2 regions of the Streptococcus sp. D7B5 genome follow, and region 2 is predicted to be linked to the other one. Evidence: predicted binding sites of a transcription regulator. Region 2 holds the regulator's gene; the other holds the start of a gene.
What was found. The regulator Rex, encoded in region 2, represses fermentation and respiration genes when NADH is low (regulators of the CRP and FNR family bind a similar motif). The targets are predictions, from matches to a motif close to TTGTGAANTANTTCACAA.

Region 1 (12,491 bases), 730 kb from region 2:
GTAATGCTCCTCTGTGAAGGCCTGTTCCAACATATTTTTCACCACTTGTTCTAAGTTTGGTGAAGTAGAAAGATTATAGGCGATAATTTCGCTGTTAAAGCCATCTAAAACGGGCGATAAATACAATTTCTGTGTGCTATTTGGAATGGCAAACTCTGTCACATCTGTACAGCATTTTTCCATTGGCCTCGATGCTTCAAACTGGCGTTGAATGAGATTCTCTGCTTTCTTGCCAATCTCTCCTTGGTAGGAAGAATACTTTCGTTTTCGACGAATTCGAGTTGCTAAATCAAGGATTTTCATCAGTCGTTGAACCTTCTTATGATTGACCGCATAACCACGATTTCTTAGTTCTAAGTGAATCCGACGATAACCATAATTTCCCTTATGTTCGGTATAAATGACCTGAATTTCGGTTTTAAGTTATTGATCCTTATCAACCCCATCCAGCCGCTTCAAGAAGTAAATCTAGTCGAAATCCTCCTGAAACCATTTCTCTAACTGTCTCTGCCTTTCTCACTCTAAGGCTTCGTCCCTTTCCTCAAACTCTTTTAACTTTTTAGGTAGGCCACCTCAGTCCGTAAGCGTTCATTCTCCTCCTGAAATCGCTCTAATTCTGTCATTTCTTCCCAAGTTTTCTTTCGTTTACGTCCCATTTTAGCTGGTATCCCTCTTGTTTTCTCAACAATAGTATACCCGTTTTTTTGTATTGTGCCAGCCAATTCGAAAGTAATCCACTACTTGGAAGAGCATAATCAAGACTAACACTTCTATGTGAACAACCTTCCAGCAGAACTTTATCTATCATTTCTTGTTTTAGTTCTGGAGAATAATAATGATTCTTCCCTTTTTTGACGATTTCTATTCCGTAACGATCAATCAATCGGACTAAGTGCTTAAGATTTGAAAGGTTCATTCCATATTTATCTGACAGTCGCTTGAAGCTGATTCCTTGTTTTCTTAGTTCATAGATTTGAACTTTATCTTCATAACTTAATTTCATAATAAAACACCCCAAAAGTTAGATTTTTTCTGTCTAACTTTTGGGGTGCAGTTCATACTTTTAGTCCTGCTTTTTATTCTAAATGTTCTACTGCATACTGAGCTTCTTCATCAGTAAATTTTTCAAATTCTGTTAACTGATTTTTTAATGCTTCATTTGATAAGCCAGCAGTTTTTTGATAACTTTTAGCTTTTTCAACTGCTTCTTTTTTCCAGTCAATACCAGCATTTTCAACTGCATATTTAGCTTCTTCTTCAGTAAATTTTTCAAATTCTGTCAACTGATTAACCATACCTTCTTTTGAAAGATGAGCTGTTTTGGAATAAGACTTAGCTTTTTCAACTGCCTCTTTTTTCCAATCAATACCAGCATTTTCAACTGCATATTGAACAGCATCTTCAGGGAATTTTTCAAATTCTGTCAACTGATTAACCATACCTTCTTTTGAAAGATGAGCTGTTTTAGAATAAGACTTAGCTTTCTTTAAAGCAGCCTTAAACTCAGAAGAAACATTTTGGTCTTCTGTAGTAGTTGATGAAGAAGTTTGTTCAGTTTTTGCTTCAGAAGCTTTTGAAGCTTCTTTTTTCTCAGTTTTTGATGAACAAGCAACCAAAGCAATCGAAGCTAAACCAACAAAAAGAATAGTTGTAATTTTTTTCATTTTTCTCTCTCTATCAGCTTTTAACGTGGTTCAGTTTTTTTGCACGTTCCTTTATATTTTAATATATTTTGTTAAAAAATGCAATCCTTAACATGTTCTATCCGCCTCTTTCTTAAATCCAAAAACATCTTTATCAAATTCTAGATCTGCAATTTTTAAAATTTCCCTCTATTTTTTGTATAACTGCCTCCAATTTGCGTTTATTCATACAAAAACACGCATTTTTGATGCTGAATGGAAAAAATAGGGGAATTTTGATAAGATAGGAATATGGATTTTGAAAAAATAGAACAAGCTTATACGTATTTACTAGAGAATGTCCAAATCATCCAAAGTGATTTGGCGACTAACTTTTATGATGCCTTGGTAGAGCAAAACAGCATTTATCTAGATGGCGAGACTGAGCAAAAGCAGGTCAAGGAGAACAATCAAGCCCTTAAGCGCTTAGCACTTCGCAAGGAAGAGTGGCTCAAGACCTACCAGTTTCTCTTGATGAAGGCAGGACAAACGGAGCCTTTACAGGCCAATCACCAGTTTACACCAGATGCCATTGCCCTCCTCTTGGTACTTGTTGTAGAAGAGTTGTTTGAACAAGAGGAAATTAGCATCCTCGAAATAGGTTCTGGTATGGGGATTTTGGGGGCTACTTTCTTGACTTCTCTTGCTAAAAAAGTAGATTACTTGGGAATTGAAGTGGATGACTTGCTGATTGATTTGGCAGCAAGTATGTCAGATGTGATTGGTTTACAGGCTGGTTTTGTTCAAGGAGATGCCGTTCGTCCGCAAATGCTTAAAGAAAGCGACGTGGTCATCAGCGACTTGCCTGTAGGCTATTACCCAGACGATGCCATCGCTTCTCGCTATCAAGTGGCTTCTAGTCAAGAGCATACCTATGCCCACCATTTGCTGATGGAACAAGGCCTCAAGTACCTTAAGTCAAATGGCTATGCTATTTTTCTAGCTCCGAGTGATTTATTGACCAGCCCTCAAAGTGACTTATTAAAAGGGTGGCTCAAAGACGAAGTGAGTCTGGCTGCTATCATCGCTCTGCCAGAGGATATTTTCTCAACTGCAAGCCAAGCTAAAAGTATTTTTGTCTTACAGAAGAAAAGAGACAAGGAAATAGAACCCTTTGTCTACCCTCTTACTAGCTTGCAAGATCCGTCAGTTTTGTTGACCTTTAAAGAAAATTTTCAAAATTGGAGCAAAGGTACTGAAATATAAAAGAGATTTTGTTATAATAGATGAAAACGCTTAAAAAGAGGTATCATCTTATGACAAAAACAATTGCAATCAATGCAGGAAGCTCAAGCTTGAAATGGCAACTTTATCAAATGCCTGAGGAAAAAGTTTTGGCTAAAGGCTTGATTGAACGTATTGGATTGAAAGATTCCATTTCAACAGTAAAATTTGACGGTCGTTCGGAGCAACAAATTCTTGATATTGAAGACCATACACAAGCCGTTAAAATTTTATTGGATGACTTGATTCGTTTTGACATTATCAAAGGGTACGACGAAATTACAGGTGTCGGCCATCGCGTCGTTGCAGGTGGTGAATATTTCAAGGAATCAACAGTTGTTGAGGGAGATGTGTTAGAAAAAGTTGAGGAATTGGGACTCTTGGCTCCCCTTCACAATCCAGCTAACGCAGCTGGAATTCGCGCATTTAAGGAATTGCTGCCAGATATTACCAGTGTTGTCGTATTTGATACCTCATTCCACACAACCATGCCAGAAAAGGCTTATCGCTACCCTCTACCAACTAAATACTACACAGACAACAAGGTTCGTAAATATGGTGCCCACGGGACAAGCCACCAGTTTGTCGCAGGAGAAGCAGCGAAACTTTTGGGCCGTCCTCTAGAAGATTTGAAATTGATTACCTGCCATATTGGTAACGGGGCTTCTATCACAGCTGTTAAGGGCGGGAAGTCTGTAGATACTTCTATGGGATTCACGCCACTTGGAGGAGTGATGATGGGAACTCGTACAGGAGATATTGACCCTGCTATCATCCCTTATCTCATGCAATATACAGAGGATTTCAATACCCCTGACGATATTAGTCGCGTTCTCAATCGTGAATCAGGGCTCATGGGAGTTTCTGGCCAGTCAAGCGATATGCGTGATGTGATTGCTGCCATGGAAGCAGGAGACCATGATGCGACTTTGGCTTATGAAATGTATGTCGATCGTATCCAAAAACATATCGGTCAATACCTTGCAGTCCTAAATGGGGCAGATGCTATTATCTTCACAGCAGGAATCGGTGAAAATGCTGCTTTGGTTCGTGAGGATGTCATTTCAGGTATCTCTTGGTTTGGTTGTGATGTGGATCCAGAAAAGAACGTCTTTGGCGTAACGGGAGACATCTCAACTGACGCAACGAAAATCCGTGTCTTGGTTATTCCAACAGATGAAGAATTGGTGATTGCACGCGATGTTGAGCGCTTGAAAAAATAAGTAAATACACGTAAAATTTGATTGTAAAAAGAAGTTGGGAAAGAGATTTTCCAGCTTTTTTTATGTAGAAAATGTCTAAAACCTTGCTGTTATTGGCTTTTTCAAAAAATATGGTATAATAGTAGTAATTTAATAGATGGAGTTGAGTTTTGAAGAAAAGCTTTCGTGTAAAAAGAGAGAAAGATTTTAAGGCGATTTTCAAGGACGGAACAAGTTTTGCCAATCGAAAATTTGTTGTCTACCAATTGGAAAACCAGCAAAACCATTTTCGAGTAGGACTGTCTGTCAGCAAAAAGCTGGGAAATGCAGTTACCAGAAATCAAATTAAGAGACGAATCCGACATATCATACAAAATGCAAAGGGGAGTCTGGTAGATCATGTCGATTTTGTTGTGATTGCTCGAAAAGGGGTGGAAACCTTGGAATATGTAGAGATGGAGAAAAACCTACTCCACGTATTAAAGTTATCAAAGATTTACCAGGAAGGAAATGGGAGTGAAAAAGAAACTACAGTTGACTAGTTTGTTGGGCTTGTCCTTGTTTATCATGACAGCCTGTGCAACAAATGGTACAGCTAGCGATATAACAGCAGATTCGACAGACTTTTGGAGCAAATTCGTCTATTTTTTTGCTGAAATTATCCGCTTTTTGTCCTTTGACATTAGTATCGGAGTGGGGATTATCCTCTTCACGATTTTGATCCGGACGATTTTATTGCCGGTCTTTCAGACACAGATGGTTGCCTCTAGAAAAATGCAAGAGGCTCAACCGCGCATCAAGGCTTTGCGAGAGCAATATCCGGGTCGTGATATGGAAAGCAGAACCAAGCTAGACCAGGAGATGCGCAAAGTTTATAAAGAGTTAGGAATCAAACATTCATCCTCTCTCTGGCCGATTTTAATACAAATGCCGGTTCTCTTGGCGCTCTTTCAAGCCTTGAGTCGAGTAGACTTTTTGAAAACAGGTCACTTTTTATGGATTAATTTGGGAGGAGTAGATACAAGTTTTGTCCTTCCGATTTTGGCGGCAGTCTTTACCTTCTTGAGTAGCTGGTTATCGAATAAAGCTTTGTCTGAAAAAAGTGGAGCTACGACAGGGATGATGTACGGGATGCCGGTACTGATCTTTATCTTTGCCATCTCTGCGCCTAGTGGAGTCGCCTTGTACTGGGCGGTATCCAATGCTTATCAAGTTTTGCAAACCTATTTCTTGAACAATCCTTTCAAGATTATTGCTGAAAGAGAAGCAGTGGCGCAAGCAGAAAAAGATTTAGAAGGCAAGAAGAGAAGAGCCTTGAAAAAAGCACAGAAAAAGAAAAAATAAGGAGGAATCTGATAATGGTATTATTTACAGGTTCAACGGTTGAAGAAGCAATCCAAAAAGGATTGAAAGAATTAGACATCCCAAGAATGAAGGCCCACATCAAGGTCGTTTCGAAAGAGAAAAAAGGATTCTTAGGCTTGTTTGGTAAGAAGCCGGCTCAAGTTGATATCGAAGCGATTAGTGAAACGACAGTGATCAAAGCCAATCAGCAGGCCATTAAAGGGGTTCCAAAAGAAGTCAATGAAAAAAATGAACCCGTGAAAACAGTAAGTGAAGCAACTGTTGATTTGGGGCATGTAGTTGAAGCAATTAAGAAAATTGAAGAAGAAGGTCAAGGTGTCTCTGAAGAGGTCAAGGCTGAAATCTTGAAAAATGAAAAGCACGCCAGCACGATTTTGGAAGAAACAGGCCATATTTCAATTTTAAATGATTTGGAACCAGAGGATACTACCGAGGAAGTGGACTCTGCTCCAGAAAAAGAAACTGAAACGCAGGAAGCAACAAGCCAATCTTTAGAAGATTTAGGCTTGAAAGTAGAACCAAGTTATGACATCGAACAAGTGGCAACTGAAGTAGCTAACTACGTTCAAACCATTGTAGATGATATGGATGTTGAAGGGACGATTTCAAGTGACTACAATCGCCGCACCATTAATCTTCAAATTGACACCAATGAACCAGGTCGTATTATTGGCTATCACGGAAAAGTTTTGAAGGCTCTTCAACTGTTAGCGCAAAATTACCTTTACAATCGCTATTCGAGAACGTTCTACATCACAATTAATGTAAATGATTATGTTGAACACCGTGCAGAAGTCTTGCAAACCTATGCTCAAAAATTGGCGACTCGCGTTTTAGAAGAAGGACGTAGCCAACAAACAGATCCAATGTCAAATAGCGAACGCAAGATTATCCATCGCATTATTTCGCGCATGGATGGCGTGACGAGTTACTCTGAAGGTGACGAGCCAAATCGCTATGTTGTCGTAGATGCAGAATAAGCAAAGCAAAATCAGGTTCGTCCTGATTTTTTGCTAGGAAAGGAAAGATTCAGATATGCTGAAAGTAGTTAGAGAATACCTATCATTTGCAGGAGTCCAGTACCGTAATCCTGATAAAGCTGGTGATGAAAGAGAAAAGATGTTGGACTTGCGGCAAAAAGGTCAAGAGGCTCGAAAGTCTTTTACAGAACTGGCTAAAACTTTTCAAGCAAGTCATCCAGAATGGAAACTGCAACAGACTAGTCAGTGGATGAACCAAGCACAACGCTTGCGGCCACATTTCTGGGCCTATCTACAGAGAGACGGACAAGTGGCAGAACCTATGTTGGCGCTGCGTTTGTATGGGGAAGGTTCAGATTTTGGGATTTCCTTAGAAGTTAGTTTCATCGAGCGCAAGAAAGATGAACAGACCTTAGACAAGCAAGTCAAGGTTTTAGAGCTTCCAGCGGTAGAAGAAATTTATTATCTAGTCTACTCAAATGGGGAAAGTCATAAGATGGAGGCTAATGAAGAAAATCGTCGTACTTTACGAGAGAAGCTGAGAAATCAGGAAGTTCGTAAAGTCTTAGTCAAGTCAGATGTTTCCTTCATTGAAAATCAGTCAGTAGAAGCGATATTGGAGAAGCTAGAAGACGCTTATACGCGCTTGCTCCCGTACTATGAAGTGACGAGGGGATAGACAAATCAAATGTGTTAGATGAACGCAAATTGTTTTATTGCTATTCTATGCATTTTTTCATATAATAGTAAAATAGGATGTGTGATTCATTAATCACCTCAAAGAGAAAGGAAATTCTATGTCAAATCTATCTGTTAATGCAATTCGTTTTCTAGGTATTGACGCCATCAACAAAGCAAACTCAGGTCACCCAGGGGTGGTTATGGGGGCTGCTCCTATGGCCTATAGCCTCTTTACAAAGCAACTTCGTATCAATCCAGCTCAACCAAACTGGATCAACCGCGATCGCTTTATTCTTTCAGCAGGACATGGTTCAATGCTTCTTTATGCCCTTCTTCACCTTTCTGGTTTTGAAGATGTTAGCATGGATGAAGTCAAGAACTTCCGCCAATGGGGTTCAAAAACACCAGGTCACCCAGAATTTGGCCATACTGCAGGGGTTGACGCTACAACTGGTCCTCTAGGACAAGGGATTTCTACTGCTACTGGTTTTGCCCAAGCAGAACGTTTCCTTGCAGCGAAGTATAACCGCGAAGGCTTCAATATCTTTGACCACTATACTTATGTGATCTGTGGCGACGGAGATTTAATGGAAGGTGTTTCAAGCGAGGCAGCTTCATACGCAGGTTTGCAAAAGCTCGACAAGTTGGTTGTTCTTTATGATTCAAATGACATTAACTTGGATGGTGAGACAAAAGATTCCTTCACAGAAAGTGTTCGTGACCGTTACAATGCCTACGGTTGGCACACAGCCTTGGTTGAAGATGGAACAGACCTTGAGGCTATTCATGCTGCTATCGAAACAGCTAAAGCTTCAGGAAAACCATCTTTGATTGAAGTGAAGACTGTTATTGGATACGGTTCTCCAAACAAACAAGGAACTAATGCTGTACATGGTGCTCCTCTTGGAGCAGATGAAACTGCCGCAACTCGTCAAGCCCTTGGTTGGGACTACGAACCATTTGAAATTCCAGCTGAAGTTTATGCTGATTTCAAAGAAAATGTTGCAGATCGTGGCGCATCAGCTTATCAAGCTTGGACTAAATTAGTTGCTGACTATAAAGAGGCTCATCCAGAACTGGCTGCAGAAGTAGAAGCCATTATTGACGGCCGTGACCCAGTTGAGGTGACTCCAGCAGACTTCCCAGCCTTAGAAAATGGATTTTCTCAAGCAACTCGTAACTCGAGTCAGGATGCCTTGAATGTTGTAGCAGCTAAGCTACCAACCTTCCTAGGTGGATCAGCTGACCTTGCTCACTCAAACATGACTTATATCAAAACGGACGGACTTCAAGACGACGCTAATCGCTTGAACCGCAACATTCAGTTTGGTGTTCGTGAATTTGCAATGGGAACGATCTTGAACGGGATGGCTCTTCATGGTGGACTTCGTGTATACGGTGGTACTTTCTTTGTCTTCTCTGACTATGTGAAAGCAGCTGTCCGTTTGTCAGCCTTGCAAGGACTTCCTGTGACTTATGTCTTTACCCACGATTCGATCGCAGTTGGTGAAGATGGTCCAACTCACGAACCAGTTGAACACTTAGCAGGTCTGCGTGCTATGCCAAATCTCAATGTTTTCCGCCCAGCAGATGCGCGTGAAACTCAAGCGGCTTGGTACCTTGCTGTGACAAGCGAAAAAACACCAACTGCCCTTGTCTTGACACGTCAAAACTTGACTGTTGAAGAGGGAACAGACTTTGACAAAGTTGCGAAAGGTGCCTATGTTGTCTATGAAAATGCAGCTGACTTTGATACGATATTGATTGCAACAGGTTCAGAGGTGAATCTCGCTGTCGCAGCTGCCAAAGAATTGGCTAGTCAAGGCGCAAAAGTCCGTGTAGTCAGCATGCCATCTACAGATGTCTTTGACGCACAAGATGCAGCTTACAAGGAAGAAATCCTTCCAAATGCAGTCCGCCGTCGTGTTGCAGTCGAAATGGGTGCAACTCAAAACTGGTACAAATATGTTGGTCTTGATGGTGCAGTTCTCGGTATTGATACCTTTGGAGCATCTGCCCCAGCACCAAAAGTATTGGCAGAGTACGGATTTACAGTTGAAAATCTAGTCAAAGTCGTTCAAAACTTGAAATAATCGCAGAAAAATCAGAGTAAAAACTCTGATTTTTTTATTGCCATAAAACAAGGCACAACCTTGTAAAAGTAGCTGAAATTTGATATAGTAGTCCTATGTAAAATACAAAGGAGAAAACAATGGATCCAAATATTACTTTTTTAATCATGCTTGTAGGGATGATGGCCTTGATGTTCTTTATGCAACGTTCTCAAAAGAAACAAGCACAAAAGCGTATGGAAAGCTTGAACAAGCTTCAAAAAGGCTATGAAGTCATTACAATTGGTGGACTTTACGGAACAGTGGATGAAGTAGATACTGAAAAAGGAACAATCGTACTGGATGTAGATGGGGTCTACTTGACTTTTGAATTGGCTGCTATCAAGACCGTTTTGCCACTCAAAGAAGCTGTGACACCAGAAGGAACAGTTGTTGACGAAGGCGGAGCAATCGAAGAATAAAACGGGACCTGTCACTCCCGTTTTTCTATGAGATGAGAGGAAAAGGGATGAAAAAAATAGTATTTGTGTGCTTAGGAAATATTTGCCGTAGCCCCATGGCAGAGTTTGTGATGAAGTCCATGACGAGTGATTATCAAGTTGAGAGTCGTGCAACTTCGTCTTGGGAACATGGTAATCCGATTCATAAGGGAACGCAGGCGATTTTCCAGCAGTATCAGATCCCGTATGACAAAGATAAAACATCGCTTCAGATTGGCAGAGAAGACTTTGAATCGTTTGATTACGTTATCGGAATGGATGCTTCAAACGTTTCAGATCTGCGTCACATGTGTCCTCAGGAACTACAGTACAAGATCTACTCTTTTGCGGCTGAAAGTGTCCCAGATCCTTGGTATACAGGAGATTTTGAGGAAACCTATGCTCGTATTACAAGTGGATGTCAACGCTGGCTAGATCGATTAGAAAATGAGACTGACAATGGAAAAGCTTAAACAATTTTATGAGAAGTGTAGAGTTTACCTAACTCGTCCTAGGTTAGAACTCATTGCAGTTGTCGTAATGGTACTCTGTGCTCTTTCGGTATTTCTGCTAAATACGCCTAAAAAGGGTGTCCTGACACTTGATGGTGGAGCTCTTGTTTATGATGGCACCTTGGTACGAGGGAAAATGAATGGTCAAGGGACCCTGACCTTTGAAAACGGAGACCAATATACAGGTGATTTCAATAATGGAGCCTTTAACGGGAAAGGAACTTTCCAATCAAAAGATGGCTGGAAATACGAAGGTGATTTTGTAAACGGTCAGGCTGAAGGTCAAGGGAAGTTGACGACAGAGCAAGAAGTTGTTTATGAAGGAACCTTTAAACAAGGCGTTTTTCAACAAAAACAGTAGTCTCCAAGTTAGGAGACTATTTTCAAAATCTAAAAAGAAAACGCTTTCTACTTTTGAATTCGATAACTAACTCTCAACTAGAAAAACTTTGTGAAATAAAAAAATTTTCTCCATAATTTCACAATCGTCTAAGCAAAACTCTGTTGCGTAGCCATATTGAGAAAAAAATCACAATCTTAGAAAATTTCTTTGTGAAATGCTCATGAAACTGTTTACAAAGCATAAAAAAAGAGTTATAATAAATTTGTGAAAAAATTAACAAAGGATAAAATCCTTAAAGGCTATGGAGGATAATATGGCTGATAAAAAAACAGTAACACCAGAGGAAAAACAACTTGCTGCTGAAAAGCATGTCGATGGTCTCGTGAAAAAAGCCTTGGTTGCGCTTGATGAAATGCGCAAGTTGAACCAAGAGCAAGTTGACTACATCGTGGCAAAAGCTTCGGTTGCAGCACTTGACGCGCACGGTATCCTTGCACAACATGCAGTTGAAGAAACTGGTCGTGGAGTATTTGAAGACAAGGCAACAAAGAATCTATTTGCCTGTGAGCACGTAGTGAACAATATGCGTGGAGTTAAAACAGTTGGAGTTATCGAAGATGATCCAATTACAGGTTTGACAAAGATTGCGGAGCCTGTCGGTGTAATCTGTGGTGTCACTCCGACAACAAACCCAACTTCAACAGCGATTTTCAAATCCTTGATTGCTTTGAAAACACGTAACCCAATCGTTTTTGCCTTCCACCCATCTGCTCAAGAATCATCAGCTCACGCAGCACAAATCGTTCGTGATGCAGCTATTGCGGCTGGAGCACCTGAAAACTGTGTTCAATGGATTACAGAACCATCTATGGAAGCAACTGGAGCGCTTATGAACCACGAAGGTGTTGCAACTATCCTTGCAACTGGTGGTAATGCCATGGTTAAAGCTGCATACTCATGTGGAAAACCAGCTCTTGGGGTAGGTGCCGGAAACGTTCCTGCCTATGTAGAAAAATCTGCTGACCTTCGTCAAGCTGCTCATGATATTGTTATGTCTAAGTCATTTGATAATGGGATGGTCTGTGCATCAGAACAAGCCGTTATCATTGATAAAGAAGTATATGACGAATTTGTAGAAGAATTCAAATCATATCACACTTACTTTGTAAACAAAAAAGAAAAAGCCCTTCTTGAAGAATTCTGTTTCGGTGTAAAAGCTAATAGCAAAAACTGTGCAGGTGCTAAACTAAATGCAAACATCGTTGGTAAACCAGCAGCATGGATTGCTGAACAAGCAGGATTTAGCGTTCCAGAAGGAACAAACATCTTGGCTGCAGAATGTGCAGAAGTAGGACCGAAAGAACCATTGACTCGTGAGAAATTGTCACCAGTTATTGCTGTCCTAAAAGCTGAAGACACAGAAGATGGTCTTACAAAAGCTCGTCAAATGGTTGAGTTTAACGGACTTGGTCACTCAGCAGCTATCCATACAAAAGACGAAGAGCTTGCTAAACGCTTTGGTACAGAAATCAAAGCTATGCGTATTATCTGGAACTCTCCATCTACTTTCGGTGGTATCGGTGACGTATACAATGCCTTCATTCCATCATTGACACTTGGATGTGGTTCATATGGACACAACTCAGTCGGTGATAACGTGAGTGCGATCAACCTTCTAAACATCAAGAAAGTAGGGAAACGTAGAAATAATATGCAGTGGTTTAAAGTTCCTTCAAAAATTTACTTCGAACGCAATTCTATCCAATACCTTCAAACATGTGAAGATATTGAACGCGTTATGATTGTTACAGACAAATCGATCGAAAAACTTGGTTTTGTTCAACGCATTATTGACCAATTGAACAAACGCAGCAACCGTGTAACTGTCCAAGTCTTCTCAGACGTTGAACCAGACCCAGATATCACAACTGTAGAACGTGGTACTGAAGTA
Region 2 (12,491 bases):
ACGTAGGGGCTGGCATCATTTTCTTTGTAGATATAGCCACGATTGGTGGATAGGATAGGAGCTCCATCTGCTCGGAGAATAGCGATGTCCTGTACAATGACCTGGCGCGTAACATGGAAGTGTTCAGCCAAGGTTTGACCATTGAGAGCTTTTGGCGCCTCTTTTAACAGTTTGAGAAGAGCTTGTTTGCGATCCTTTGTCATAGTTTTTCCTTTTAGCGACGTTTTCGAAGCACTTTATAGACAGCTAGTGCTAATGTATAGTCTACCATACTATGGACGATTGTGCCAAAACCAACTAGGACAAAGAGAACATAAAACATATTTTCAACATTTGTCCCTGAAGTAGCATAGAAGATAATACAAGCTATTACTTCAGCGATAGCATGAACAACACCCAAAACAAAGTTAAAAATCCAAGATGTCTTTGGTTTATCCAAGGTTTCAGGGAATTTCTTTAAGTACAAAGCTCCCAAAGTACCAAAAACAATGTGAGAGAAGGCACGAAGTACAATAACAGGAGGATAGCCAGCCATCAGGAAACCAAGACTAGAAGCAATAATCACAAAAGCAGCCATCAAAGGAGAAAGAAACATGGCGATAAAGATGGGGATATGACTTCCCAAGGTGTAAGAAGCCGGTGGGATAACGATTTTAAAAGGCATAATGATTGGAATCAAAATCGCTATTGCAGTGAGTAGGGCAGTCATAGTCATAAACTGCGTTTTTTTCCGTATATCCATAAGAACCTCCATTTATCTGTATATACACAAGTATAGTACAATAAATCACCAATCAAGTCAAGAAGTATTATTGATTTTTCAGGAAAATTTGGTTAAAATGTGGTAAAGAATAATAGGAACTGAGGAGAAATTGTGATGATACTTTTTGTTTACCTAATCGTGGTAATCGTGATGATGTCAAAACAGAAAAGTGAAGGGAAAGTAGTCTCAGGTTGGACTCGCTTCCTAGTTTATAGTTTATTGGTCCTTTCGCTACTCTCTCTATTAGCAAGCAGTCTGGCTGTTTCACTCTTTAGCCTTCCTTTATTAGGTTTTCTTTTGATGGCAGCAATACTCGAAATTGCTTATTTCGTCAGATTGGTGATTGCATTTGGTTTGGTTTTTCTATCACTAACCCTATATTTGGATAGTCAGAAAAGTCAGCAACCTACACCTCTTTCGTATCAACTCCTGCGCTTTGCCTTTCACATTCTATTGATGTTTCTCATGTTTTAAATGCTAAAACTCCACCTTCAGGATGAAAGTGGAGTTGTTTTTTTATTTCTTAAGGGTTTCTAGACGTGGGACAATCGCTACAGTTAGGATAGCTGAGATAATCAATTCAGCGATTGAGTTTGTAGAGATGACAGTTGCTAGGAGTTTTTGGATATTGCCATCGAAGACATTTCCAAAAAGGAAGAAGATTCCCCCAAGGACAAAGACGGTGTTGGTAAGTGAACCGAGAGCACCAGCAAAGATGAGACCTGTTCTGTTTTTTAATAATTTATAAACCAAGTAAGGTGTCAGCCCAATCAAAACGCGAGGGACAATAGCGATAATCGCAGAGTAAATGTTTCCGTTCGGTACGAATGGTGAGAAGAGGTAGCTGGTTGGAAGGATGGTAATCGTATTTACCGTTAAGCTCAATAGTCCCATAAGAAAACCAAGTGTAACCCCAACCCGAGGACCATAGATGATACTAGCAATAATGACTGGAATATGAACGATAGTAGGTTTAATTGGGAATGGGAAAAGGTTAAATAGGATAGAACTCAAAAAGTGGATAACGAGCATAACTGCAAAAAAGATAGCAATTGGGGCAATGTTAGAGCGTTTGTTCATCGAGGGTTTCCTTTATTCTTTCTAATATAGTATTCAGGTCAGCTAGGGCGCCTTTGCCGTGATCGCCACAGGCTAGTAGAGATTCTTTTGGAGAGATGATCTGATAACCATAGGTCTTTAATGTTTTTAGATTAGCCTGAGTTGCCGGATGGTCATACATCTTTGTATTCATGGCTGGTGCGACTAACTTTTTGACGTGGTCTGGCAAGGCAAGTGCTGTACTTGTCACCATGTTGTCAGCAAATCCGTGTGCTAGTTTGGCAATGGTATTAGCAGTAGCAGGAACAACAATAAAAAGGTCAGTCCTTTTGCCTAGTTCGATATGATTGACTTGATCAGGAGCTGGTTCCTTCATGACATCAAGGTGGACAGGATTTTGAGAGAGGACCTGTAGTGTCAACGGTTGGATAAACTCTCTCGCTGCCTCAGTCATTAAGACAGTGACCTGATGGCCTTGTTTCTTCAAGGAACTGACTAGGTCAGCTGCTTTATAGGAGGCAATGGAACCTGTTACTGCGATGAGAATATTTGCCATGGCTTTCCTTTCTATGAATCGTATGCTTGAATTTTTTCAAGGAGGAGGTTTGCTATTTCCTCTTTGGTTTGAACGGTTTGGAGTTCCTCTTTCTCAACAAAGATTGCGCGATGCTGATTTGCTGAAATTTGAGTCAGGTCATTTGCAATGATTAAGTCTGCTTGGTTCTTGATAAGACTCTTTCGTGCGATCTCAATGAGATAATCCTCAGAGACATCAACCAGCAATTTAAACCCAATCAGATGAATGGCAGGATTCCATTCCTTGACTAGAGAGATGATTTTGGGTGTTTTTTTCAGGAATAAGATCTGAACCTCATCAGTTGAAGAAATCTTAGCTTCTATATTTTGCTTGTCTAATAATTCTTCCAGATTAGAGCTCGTCTTAACTTCATCTAGTCCCGTCATATAAACAGGAGTGTAGTCAGAAACTGCCATCGAATGAATCAAGACCTGATAATCTTGAACACACTTTTTCATCTCTAAAAGAAGATCATTCGTATTTTTGATTTCTAGAATGGTTAGATGGCGATGAGGTTCTGGCTTAAGAGCACTAGGAGTAGTAATCAGACAAATCTCATGACCAGCAGCAAGTAGGGTTTCGGTAATAATTTTCCCCAAGCGACCAGTCGAGTGATTCGTGATAGAGCGGACGCTATCGATTGCTTCACTTGTGCCGCCTGACGTAACTAAAATTTTCATAGGACTATTGTACACAAAAATAAACAGTAAGTAAAATGAAAGCGATAAATTTTTGGAAAAACGAAGCTACACTATAGTTTATAACTATAAAGCCATATAAAATTTTCAAAAGAGCCCTAAAAATCTTTAAAACAATGATATTTACGAACGTTTAGAGAGTTTATGGATGTTAAAAATCTTGTTTTGTGATATAATGAATTATCACATTAGAGGTTAGAGGAGTTTTGAATGAAAACAGATATTGAAATCGCACAGAGTATTGAGTTGAAACCAATCGTTGATGTTGTTGAGAAACTTGGTATTTCTTACGACGATTTGGAATTGTACGGGAAGTATAAGGCTAAACTCAGCTTTGATAAAATTCGTGCAGTTGAGAGCAATCCAGTTGGGAAATTAATCTTGGTTACTGCCATCAATCCAACTCCAGCAGGTGAAGGAAAATCAACTATTACCATTGGTCTTGCGGATGCCTTGAACAAGATTGGCAAAAAAACCATGATTGCTATCCGCGAACCATCTCTTGGTCCAGTCATGGGGATTAAGGGTGGTGCAGCTGGTGGTGGTTACGCCCAAGTGCTTCCAATGGAGGACATCAACCTTCACTTTACCGGGGATATGCATGCCATTACAACAGCCAACAATGCTCTTTCAGCCTTGATTGACAATCACTTGCACCAAGGAAATGAGCTGGGAATCGACCAACGTCGTATTCTCTGGAAACGTGTAGTGGACTTGAACGACCGCGCCCTTCGTCATGTAACCGTTGGACTTGGTGGTCCTCTAAACAGTATTCCTCGTGAGGATGGTTTTGATATTACAGTTGCTTCAGAAATCATGGCCATTCTTTGCTTGGCAACGGACATCGAGGACTTGAAACGTCGTTTGGCGAATATCGTTATTGGCTATCGCTATGACCGTACACCAGTTACTGTTGGTGATTTACAGATTGAGGGAGCATTAGCATTGATTTTGAAAGATGCTATCAAACCGAACTTGGTTCAGACAATTTACGGTACACCTGCCTTTGTACACGGTGGTCCATTTGCCAATATCGCTCATGGATGTAACTCTGTTTTGGCAACAAGCACAGCCCTTCACTTGGCTGATTATACTGTTACTGAAGCTGGTTTTGGTGCGGACCTTGGTGCTGAGAAATTCCTTGACATTAAGACACCAAACTTGCCAGCATCTCCAGATGCTGTTGTCATCGTCGCAACTCTCCGTGCCCTTAAGATGAATGGTGGTGTAGCTAAGGACGCTCTTACAGAGGAAAATGTAGAAGCAGTTCGTGCAGGTTTTGCTAACTTGAAACGCCACGTTGAGAACATCCGTAAGTTCGGTATTCCAGCAGTTGTAGCTATCAATGAATTTGTTTCTGATACAGAGGCTGAAATCGCAGCCTTGAAGGAACTTTGTGCCTCAATCGATGTACCAGTAGAATTGGCTAGTGTCTGGGCTGATGGCGCAGAAGGTGGTGTAACACTTGCCGAAACACTTGTCAAGACAATCTCTGAAAATCCAGCCAACTACACTCGTCTTTATGACAATGACCTTTCTGTCCAAGAAAAGATTGAAAAGATTGTTACTGAAATCTATCGTGGTAGCAAAGTGAACTTTGAGAAGAAAGCTCAAACACAAATCGCTCAAATCGTTCAAAACGGATGGGACAAATTGCCAATCTGTATGGCTAAAACTCAGTACAGTTTCTCAGACAATCCAAATGCACTTGGAGCACCAGAAAACTTTGAAATTACCATTCGTGAATTGGTACCAAAATTAGGGGCAGGCTTTATTGTTGCCCTAACTGGTGATGTCATGACCATGCCAGGCCTTCCAAAACGACCAGCCGCTCTTAATATGGATGTTGAAAGCGACGGAACTGTTCTAGGATTGTTCTAATAGTTTAATTGAATTAAAATGAGTTTGGAAATAATATCCAAGCTCATTTTTTTATCTAGCTTTAAGGAGTTGTCTTCAGCTGATAATAGAGTTACTTTCTAGACGCAATCAGTCTAGGTAAAGATATTTTCCTCGATTTCTGATATAATAGAAACATTGACTTCAAGAGTAAGGAAGAGAAAATGAACGCATTATTGAATGGAATGAATGACCGTCAGGCTGAGGCAGTGCAAACGACAGAAGGGCCCTTATTAATCATGGCTGGTGCTGGTTCTGGGAAGACTCGTGTTTTAACTCACAGAATCGCCTACTTGATTGATGAAAAGATGGTCAATCCTTGGAATATTTTGGCCATTACCTTTACCAATAAGGCGGCGCGTGAGATGAAGGAGCGTGCCTATGGCCTCAATCCAGCTACTCAGGACTGTTTGATTGCGACCTTTCACTCCATGTGTGTTCGTATCCTACGTCGCGATGCGGATCATATTGGCTACAATCGGAATTTCACTATTGTAGATCCTGGTGAGCAACGAACTCTCATGAAACGCATTCTCAAGCAGTTAAACTTGGATCCAAAAAAATGGAATGAACGAACCATTTTGGGAACCATTTCCAATGCTAAGAATGACTTGATTGATGATGTGGCTTATGCTGCTCAGGCTGGTGATATGTATACGCAAATCGTGGCCCAGTGTTATACAGCTTATCAAAAGGAGCTTCGTCAGTCTGAGTCCGTTGACTTTGATGATTTGATTATGCTGACCCTGCGTCTCTTTGATCAAAATCCTGACGTCTTGACTTACTATCAGCAGAAGTTCCAGTACATTCATGTTGATGAGTACCAAGATACCAACCATGCCCAGTATCAATTGGTCAAACTCTTGGCTTCACGCTTTAAAAATATCTGCGTAGTCGGTGATGCTGACCAGTCTATTTACGGTTGGCGTGGGGCTGATATGCAGAATATCTTGGATTTTGAGAAAGATTATCCTCAAGCCAAGGTAGTTTTGCTAGAGGAAAATTACCGTTCAACCAAAACCATTCTCCAAGCAGCCAATGACGTCATCAAAAACAATAAAAACCGTCGCCCCAAGAATCTCTGGACCCAGAATGCCGATGGGGAGCAAATCGTTTATTATCGCGCAAATGACGAACAGGATGAGGCTGTTTTTGTAGCCAAAACCATTGATGAACTTGGTCGTAGTCAAAACTTCCTCCACAAGGATTTTGCAGTTCTTTATCGGACTAATGCGCAATCCCGTACTATTGAGGAAGCACTGCTTAAGTCCAATATTCCTTATACTATGGTCGGAGGGACCAAGTTCTACAGCCGTAAGGAAATCCGTGATATTATCGCCTACCTTAATCTTATTGCTAATTTAAGTGACAATATCAGTTTTGAGCGCATTATTAACGAACCAAAACGTGGAATTGGCCCAGGAACCGTTGAGAAAATCCGTGATTTTGCGAATATGCAAGAGATGTCTATGCTGGATGCTTCAGCTAATATTATGTTGTCTGGCATCAAAGGAAAAGCAGCACAGTCAATTTGGGACTTTGCCAATATGATCTTGGATTTGCGAGAAAAACTGGATCAATTAACTATCACCGAGCTGGTGGAGGCTGTTCTAGAAAAAACAGGTTATGTCGATATTCTTAATGCTCAGGCAACCTTGGAAAGCAAGGCGCGGGTTGAAAATATCGAAGAGTTCCTATCTGTTACCAAGAACTTTGATGACAATCCTGATAGTCAAGAAGAAGAAACAGGTTTGGATAAACTCAGTCATTTCTTGAATGACTTAGCCTTGATTGCAGATACGGATACAGGCAGTCAGGAGACATCAGAAGTGACCTTGATGACCCTCCATGCAGCTAAGGGACTTGAGTTCCCAGTTGTCTTTATCATTGGGATGGAGGAAAATGTCTTTCCCCTTAGCCGTGCAGCAGAAGATCCGGATGAACTGGAAGAGGAACGTCGTTTGGCCTATGTAGGTATCACGCGCGCGGAGAAAATCCTCTATCTGACCAATGCCAACTCTCGATTACTGTTTGGGAAGACCAACTATAACCGTCCAACACGTTTCATCAATGAAATCAGTTCGGACTTGCTTGAGTATCAGGGCTTGGCTCGACCAGCCAATACTAGCTTTAAGGCTTCTTATAGCAGTGGCGGAGTGGCCTTTGGTCAAGGTATGAGCTTAGCCCAGGCCCTTCAAGAACGGAAACGCAATGCCGCACCAAGCTCTATCCAGTCTAGTGGTCTCCCATTTGGTCAGTTTGCAGCCGGAAATAAAAAAGATTCAAGCGATACCAACTGGTCTATTGGGGATATTGCTCTCCACAAGAAGTGGGGAGAGGGAACTGTTCTGGAAGTCTCTGGTAGCGGTGATACTCAGGAGTTGAAAATCAATTTCCCAGAAGTGGGGCTGAAAAAACTCTTAGCCAGTGTAGCCCCAATTGAGAAAAAAATCTAATTTTCTATCCTTCTCACGAATAATAAAGTGAGGAGGATTTTTATGTACAGTATTTCATTCCAAGAAGATTCACTCTTGCCTAGAGAAAGACTGGTTAAAGAAGGAGTAGAGGCACTGAGCAATCAAGAATTGCTAGCAATTCTACTCAGAACCGGAACGCGTACGGCCAATGTTTTTGAAATTTCCCAGAAAGTCTTAAACAGTTTGACTAGTCTAACTGATTTGAAAAAAATGACCCTGCAGGAATTGCAGAGTCTGTCTGGCATTGGACGGATTAAGGCCATTGAACTACAAGCAGTGATTGAACTGGGACATCGCATTCACAAACATGAAACCCTTGAGATGGAAAGTATTCTCAGTAGTCAAAAGCTAGCCAAGAAAATGCAACAGGAACTTGGCGATAAAAAACAAGAGCACCTAGTGGCGCTCTATCTCAATACTCAAAATCAAATCATTCATCAGCAAACTATTTTTATCGGATCTGCGACACGCAGCATTGCTGAACCGAGGGAAATTCTTCACTATGCCCTCAAGCATATGGCTACCTCAGTGATTCTCGTTCACAATCATCCATCTGGTGCAGTATCTCCTAGTCGAAATGATGATCATGTCACTAAACTAGTCAAGGAAGCCTGCGAACTGATGGGAATTGTGTTTCTGGATCATCTAATTGTCTCTCACTCGGATTACTTTAGTTACCGTGAAAAGACGGATCTGATTTAAGATTACACATGATCTTACTCAATCACTTTTAAAACATAGGAATCTACTTCTGCCATATTGATAACAGGAAGAGGTTTTATCGTGGGTACAAGTAAATTTTCTTGAACGATAAAGTTGATAATCGCATTGAAATCTTCGATTTTATAATATCTTTTTTTATGAATGAGAATATCTCTGTAAAAGTAAAGACTTGAATGAAATTTACTTTTTAGTTTAGCATCTCCCTTTTTACAAAATCGTTTTGCCTTTTTAGACATTTCTTTCAGCTGTTTTTCTTTTTCTTTTTGAGATAGTTTATCGAAATTCTCTTTATTCTTAGAAAAAGATTGGTAACTTTCCGCTGTTAAAAGTCTATAGAGATTAGAAAGATGAAAGCAAACCCTTATTTCTTTTTCATTGTTTGATAAGAAAAGATTAGCTTCCTTTTCCTTATAAGATATGAAAACATTAGCTTCTATATCTCTCAAAATCTCATGAGTAGAAGGTATTTTAATTTCATTCATGATTAATAACCTATTTATAAGTCCTAGAGTTCGTTAACAACATAGTCAAATAGCGTTTTATCTTTGGGACGATTTTCAAAGAGAAATTCTGGATGCCATTGGACACCAAGATAAGGAAAGCCGTCCGTAGTTGTCACAGCCTCAATGATTCCATCTTTAGGATCATGTGCTACAACCTTAAGATTTGAGGCTAGATCTTTAATGCTCTGGTGGTGGAAGGAGTTGATGTGAGAGATTTCTCCATAGATTTCTCGGAGAATCGTATTAGGTTCCGTTACGAGGCGTTGGGTAGTATATTCGGCTGAACAGTCCTGCCAATGATCCTCGATATCTTGGTGTAGCGTGCCTCCCATGGCGACATTGAAAAGTTGAGTACCCCGACAAACAGAGAAAATTGGTTTCTTTTGCTTAATCGCTTCTTTGATAAGTGCTAGTTCAAAAATATCTCTTTGAAGATGGTAGTCATCACTATCAATAGCCTTTGGTTCACCATAGTATTTTGGATCAACATTTTGCCCACCCGTTAGGATGAGCTTATCAATGATACTGATGTAATAGGCAGCCATTTCTTGATCACCAATTGGTAGGATGATTGGAATTCCGCCAGCGTCCTTGACTCCTTCAACAAAGCCTTTTGCTGCATAGCTCATCATGATGTCATCATCTGGATGAGCTTTTTCATTTCCTGTAATCCCAATAACTGGTTTTTTCATAAATGCTTTCGCTTTCTAATCCTCTTTACGCATAAAATAGAGGAGGGTTTGGAGTTCACTTGTCAAATCGACATACTGAACAACCACATCTTTTGGGAGGTGAAGGTGAACAGGGGAAAAGCTGAGAATACCTTTTATACCAGCATCGACCAAAAGATTGGCAACTTCTTGTGATTTAACACTTGGAACTGTTAGGATAGCAGTTTTGACATCTGCTTCTTTGATTTTTTCTTTAATCTGTGAGATACCATAGATTGGAATTCCATCAGGTGTTTGGCTTCCAACTTCTGGATGGTCATCTAGGTCAAAGGCCATGATAATTTTCATCTTGTTACGCTCGTGGAAGCGGTAGTGGAGAAGGGCATGGCCCATATTTCCAATCCCAACCAACATAACATTTGTAATGGAGTTATCATTTAGGAGGTCAGCAAAAAAATTCATCAATTTTTTGACATCGTAACCAAAACCTCGACGACCTAGTTCACCAAAATAGGAAAAATCCCGACGAACGGTCGCAGAATCGATACCGATAGCCTCTGCAATTTGCTTGGAGTTGGCACGTTCGATTTTTTCTGCATGAAATCGCTTGAAAATTCGGTAGTAAAGAGAGAGTCTTTTTGCTGTTGCTTTTGGAATAGCAGACTGTTTATCTTTCACAAAATCACAACCTTTCTATTCTTCTATTTTATAGAAACATTGTGAAAAAATCAACAAAAACAAGAAAAAACTAAGAAATTTCTTAGTTTTTATCTGAAAAATGAGCTTGTGATAGAAAACGGTAGAGATCGCCAACCAATCCTTGATAAATCACCTTATCATTCAGCGTTAAGGAGCTGATTAGGAGAGTATCAGGTAGGGTCACACAGCCAGATAGAGATAACATGAGCTCTTCGTAATCCTTATATTCAAGTATACGTTCTACGTGATAGTTATCTTGATAGGTAAGTCGATACATAGTCAATTATCTTTTTTCTTTAGTGAAGATACCGCGTTCTACAAGGCTGTCCATGAGGAAGTAGAATTTTTCTTGATGAATGTGGTGGTCTTCTGATTTAAAGATATTGACCAAACGAAGACCAGACTTGTCAGTGATATTGAGTTTAGCACCTGTAAGGTCTTTATTGATGATGATTTTTAGGTTGAAGCCTTCACCGCTGTTAGGCACTTTCTCAAGCAAACGAGTCAGTTCGAAGTTTCCAACTTTTGTTTCAAAGAAAGTATTATCTTTCAGTGTGAACTTTTTGACAGTTGGGCTAAGTGTATAGTCGTAGCGGCAGTTTTGTAGTTTAATGGTTTTTTCGAATGCCATTAGATTAATCTCCAATAATATTTTTTAAGGTTTGTGCGAGTTGTTTCAGTTCTTCTTCGGTATTAAGAGGAGAGAGACTGATACGGACAGATTCTTTCAAACGAGGCGAATCGGGCCCATAAAAAGCTTCAAGCACATGACTGGTTTGCACAATACCAGCAGTACAAGCCGAACCGGTAGAAATTGAAATTCCTTCAAGATCTAACCGTAGTAAGAGCAAATCATTTTTTTGACCAGGAAAGCCAATGTTGACAACATAAGGTAGTTGGTGGTTGCTTTCATTGAGATAGTAGTCTAAATCAGCAATTTCTTCTAAAAAAGTAGCTTTGAGTGCGCTTAGTTTTTGGTAATGCTCAACTTGGTCATTTAAATCCTCTTTGAGAGCAACGACCATACCTACAATAGCAGCGAGATTTTCTGTTCCAGCCCGTTTCTTTAGTTCTTGGTCTCCACCGTGAAGGTAGGAATCAAAGTCCGCGGAAGAGGCATAAAGAAAGCCAACTCCTTTTGGCCCATGGAATTTGTGGGCAGAAGCACTGAGGAAATCAATTCCTAACTCCTCTGGATGGATAGGAATTTTCCCAATAGCTTGAACAGCATCTACATGATATGCAGAAGGATGATCTTTTAAAATACGTCCAATCTCAGCGATAGGTAAGAGACTTCCTGTTTCATTATTAGCATACATGGTGGAAACGAGAATGGTATCGTCACGTAAGGCTTCTTGAATTTGCTGAGCAGTTATTTCTTGATTTACTGGTTGGATGATGGTCGCTTCAAAACCAAAATGTTGAACCAGATAATCGATAGTTTCAAGCACAGAATGGTGTTCAATAGCTGTCGTGATGATATGTTTTCCACGATTTTGATGACGGAGACAATAGCCAATAATGGCTGTATTGTTACTTTCTGTACCACCAGACGTAAAAAAGATATGTTGAGGTTTGGTTCCTAGTAAGTGAGCTAAGTCTTGACGAGCCTCTCGCAAGAGTTTGCCAGCCTGCCGACCATGGCCATGAATACTAGAAGGATTACCATGAGTTTCTTGCATGACCTTGGTCATTTCAGAAATAGCTACTGCTGACATAGGAGTCGTAGCAGCATTGTCCAAATAAATCAAAGAATCACCTTATTTCTTTTTGTTGTAAGCAAAGAGTGGGCTGACTGGTTTTCTTTCGTGAATGCGGACGATAGCATCACCAATTAATTCGCTAGCAGTAATGTAACATACATTTTCTGGAGTTCTTTCTTTGGTTGCTACAGAGTCCGTTACAAGGATTTCTTTAATGTTAGTTGCGTCTAGAAGGTCTGCTGCACCTTCAACAAATAAACCGTGACTAGATACCGCATAGATTTCAGTTGCCCCTTCGCGTTCAACGATTTTTGCTGCTTCAGAGAAAGTACGACCAGTATTTAGGATGTCGTCAATCAAGATAGCTTTCTTGCCTTCAACATCCCCAATGATATAGCCTTCGTTACGATCAGAATCGTCTTGGGCGTAGTCAATGATAGCGATAGGAGCATCAAGGTATTCAGCCAAACTACGAGCACGTTTAACACCAGAGTTCTTTGGACTAACAACAACAACATCAGAGCCAAGAAGTCCTTTATCACAGTAGTGCTTAGCAAATAGAGGAACAGTATAAAGATTATCTACAGGAATATCAAAGAAACCTTGGACTTGAACAGCGTGGAGGTCCAGCGTTAGAACACGGCTTACACCAGCTTTGACAAGCATATTGGCAACCAGTTTCGCAGTGAGGGGTTCACGAGAAGAAGCGATACGATCCT

Region 1: adhE (bifunctional acetaldehyde-CoA/alcohol dehydrogenase) is a predicted target of Rex. The motif match lies at 10,803-10,820, and genes of this name have one in related genera.

What each region holds. Positions count from the first base shown of each region.
Region 1 covers NZ_CP121467.1:1,277,197-1,289,687, reverse strand. Annotated here, with positions in the region: partial or broken gene P8P68_RS06240 (IS3 family transposase) at 1-1,003, opposite strand, end outside; gene P8P68_RS06235 (Ltp family lipoprotein) at 1,077-1,664, opposite strand; gene P8P68_RS06230 (class I SAM-dependent methyltransferase) at 1,935-2,888, shown strand; gene P8P68_RS06225 (acetate kinase) at 2,939-4,129, shown strand; gene rnpA (ribonuclease P protein component) at 4,279-4,650, shown strand; gene P8P68_RS06215 (membrane protein insertase YidC) at 4,625-5,452, shown strand; gene jag (RNA-binding cell elongation regulator Jag/EloR) at 5,467-6,453, shown strand; gene P8P68_RS06205 (hypothetical protein) at 6,509-7,132, shown strand; gene tkt (transketolase) at 7,251-9,227, shown strand; gene yajC (preprotein translocase subunit YajC) at 9,347-9,667, shown strand; gene P8P68_RS06190 (low molecular weight protein-tyrosine-phosphatase) at 9,715-10,158, shown strand; gene P8P68_RS06185 (MORN repeat-containing protein) at 10,145-10,558, shown strand; gene adhE (bifunctional acetaldehyde-CoA/alcohol dehydrogenase) at 10,854-12,491, shown strand, end outside.
Region 2 covers NZ_CP121467.1:549,017-561,507, reverse strand. Annotated here, with positions in the region: gene P8P68_RS02695 (transcription repressor NadR) at 1-203, opposite strand, end outside; gene P8P68_RS02690 (ECF transporter S component) at 215-742, opposite strand; gene P8P68_RS02685 (hypothetical protein) at 878-1,237, shown strand; gene P8P68_RS02680 (ECF transporter S component) at 1,280-1,843, opposite strand; gene coaC (phosphopantothenoylcysteine decarboxylase) at 1,827-2,378, opposite strand; gene coaB (phosphopantothenate--cysteine ligase) at 2,390-3,079, opposite strand; gene P8P68_RS02665 (formate--tetrahydrofolate ligase) at 3,308-4,978, shown strand; gene pcrA (DNA helicase PcrA) at 5,161-7,452, shown strand; gene radC (DNA repair protein RadC) at 7,495-8,175, shown strand; gene P8P68_RS02650 (hypothetical protein) at 8,190-8,678, opposite strand; gene P8P68_RS02645 (gamma-glutamyl-gamma-aminobutyrate hydrolase family protein) at 8,702-9,391, opposite strand; gene P8P68_RS02640 (redox-sensing transcriptional repressor Rex) at 9,407-10,048, opposite strand; gene P8P68_RS02635 (DUF4649 family protein) at 10,131-10,346, opposite strand; gene P8P68_RS02630 (DUF1831 domain-containing protein) at 10,353-10,700, opposite strand; gene P8P68_RS02625 (cysteine desulfurase family protein) at 10,705-11,820, opposite strand; gene P8P68_RS02620 (ribose-phosphate diphosphokinase) at 11,830-12,491, opposite strand, start outside.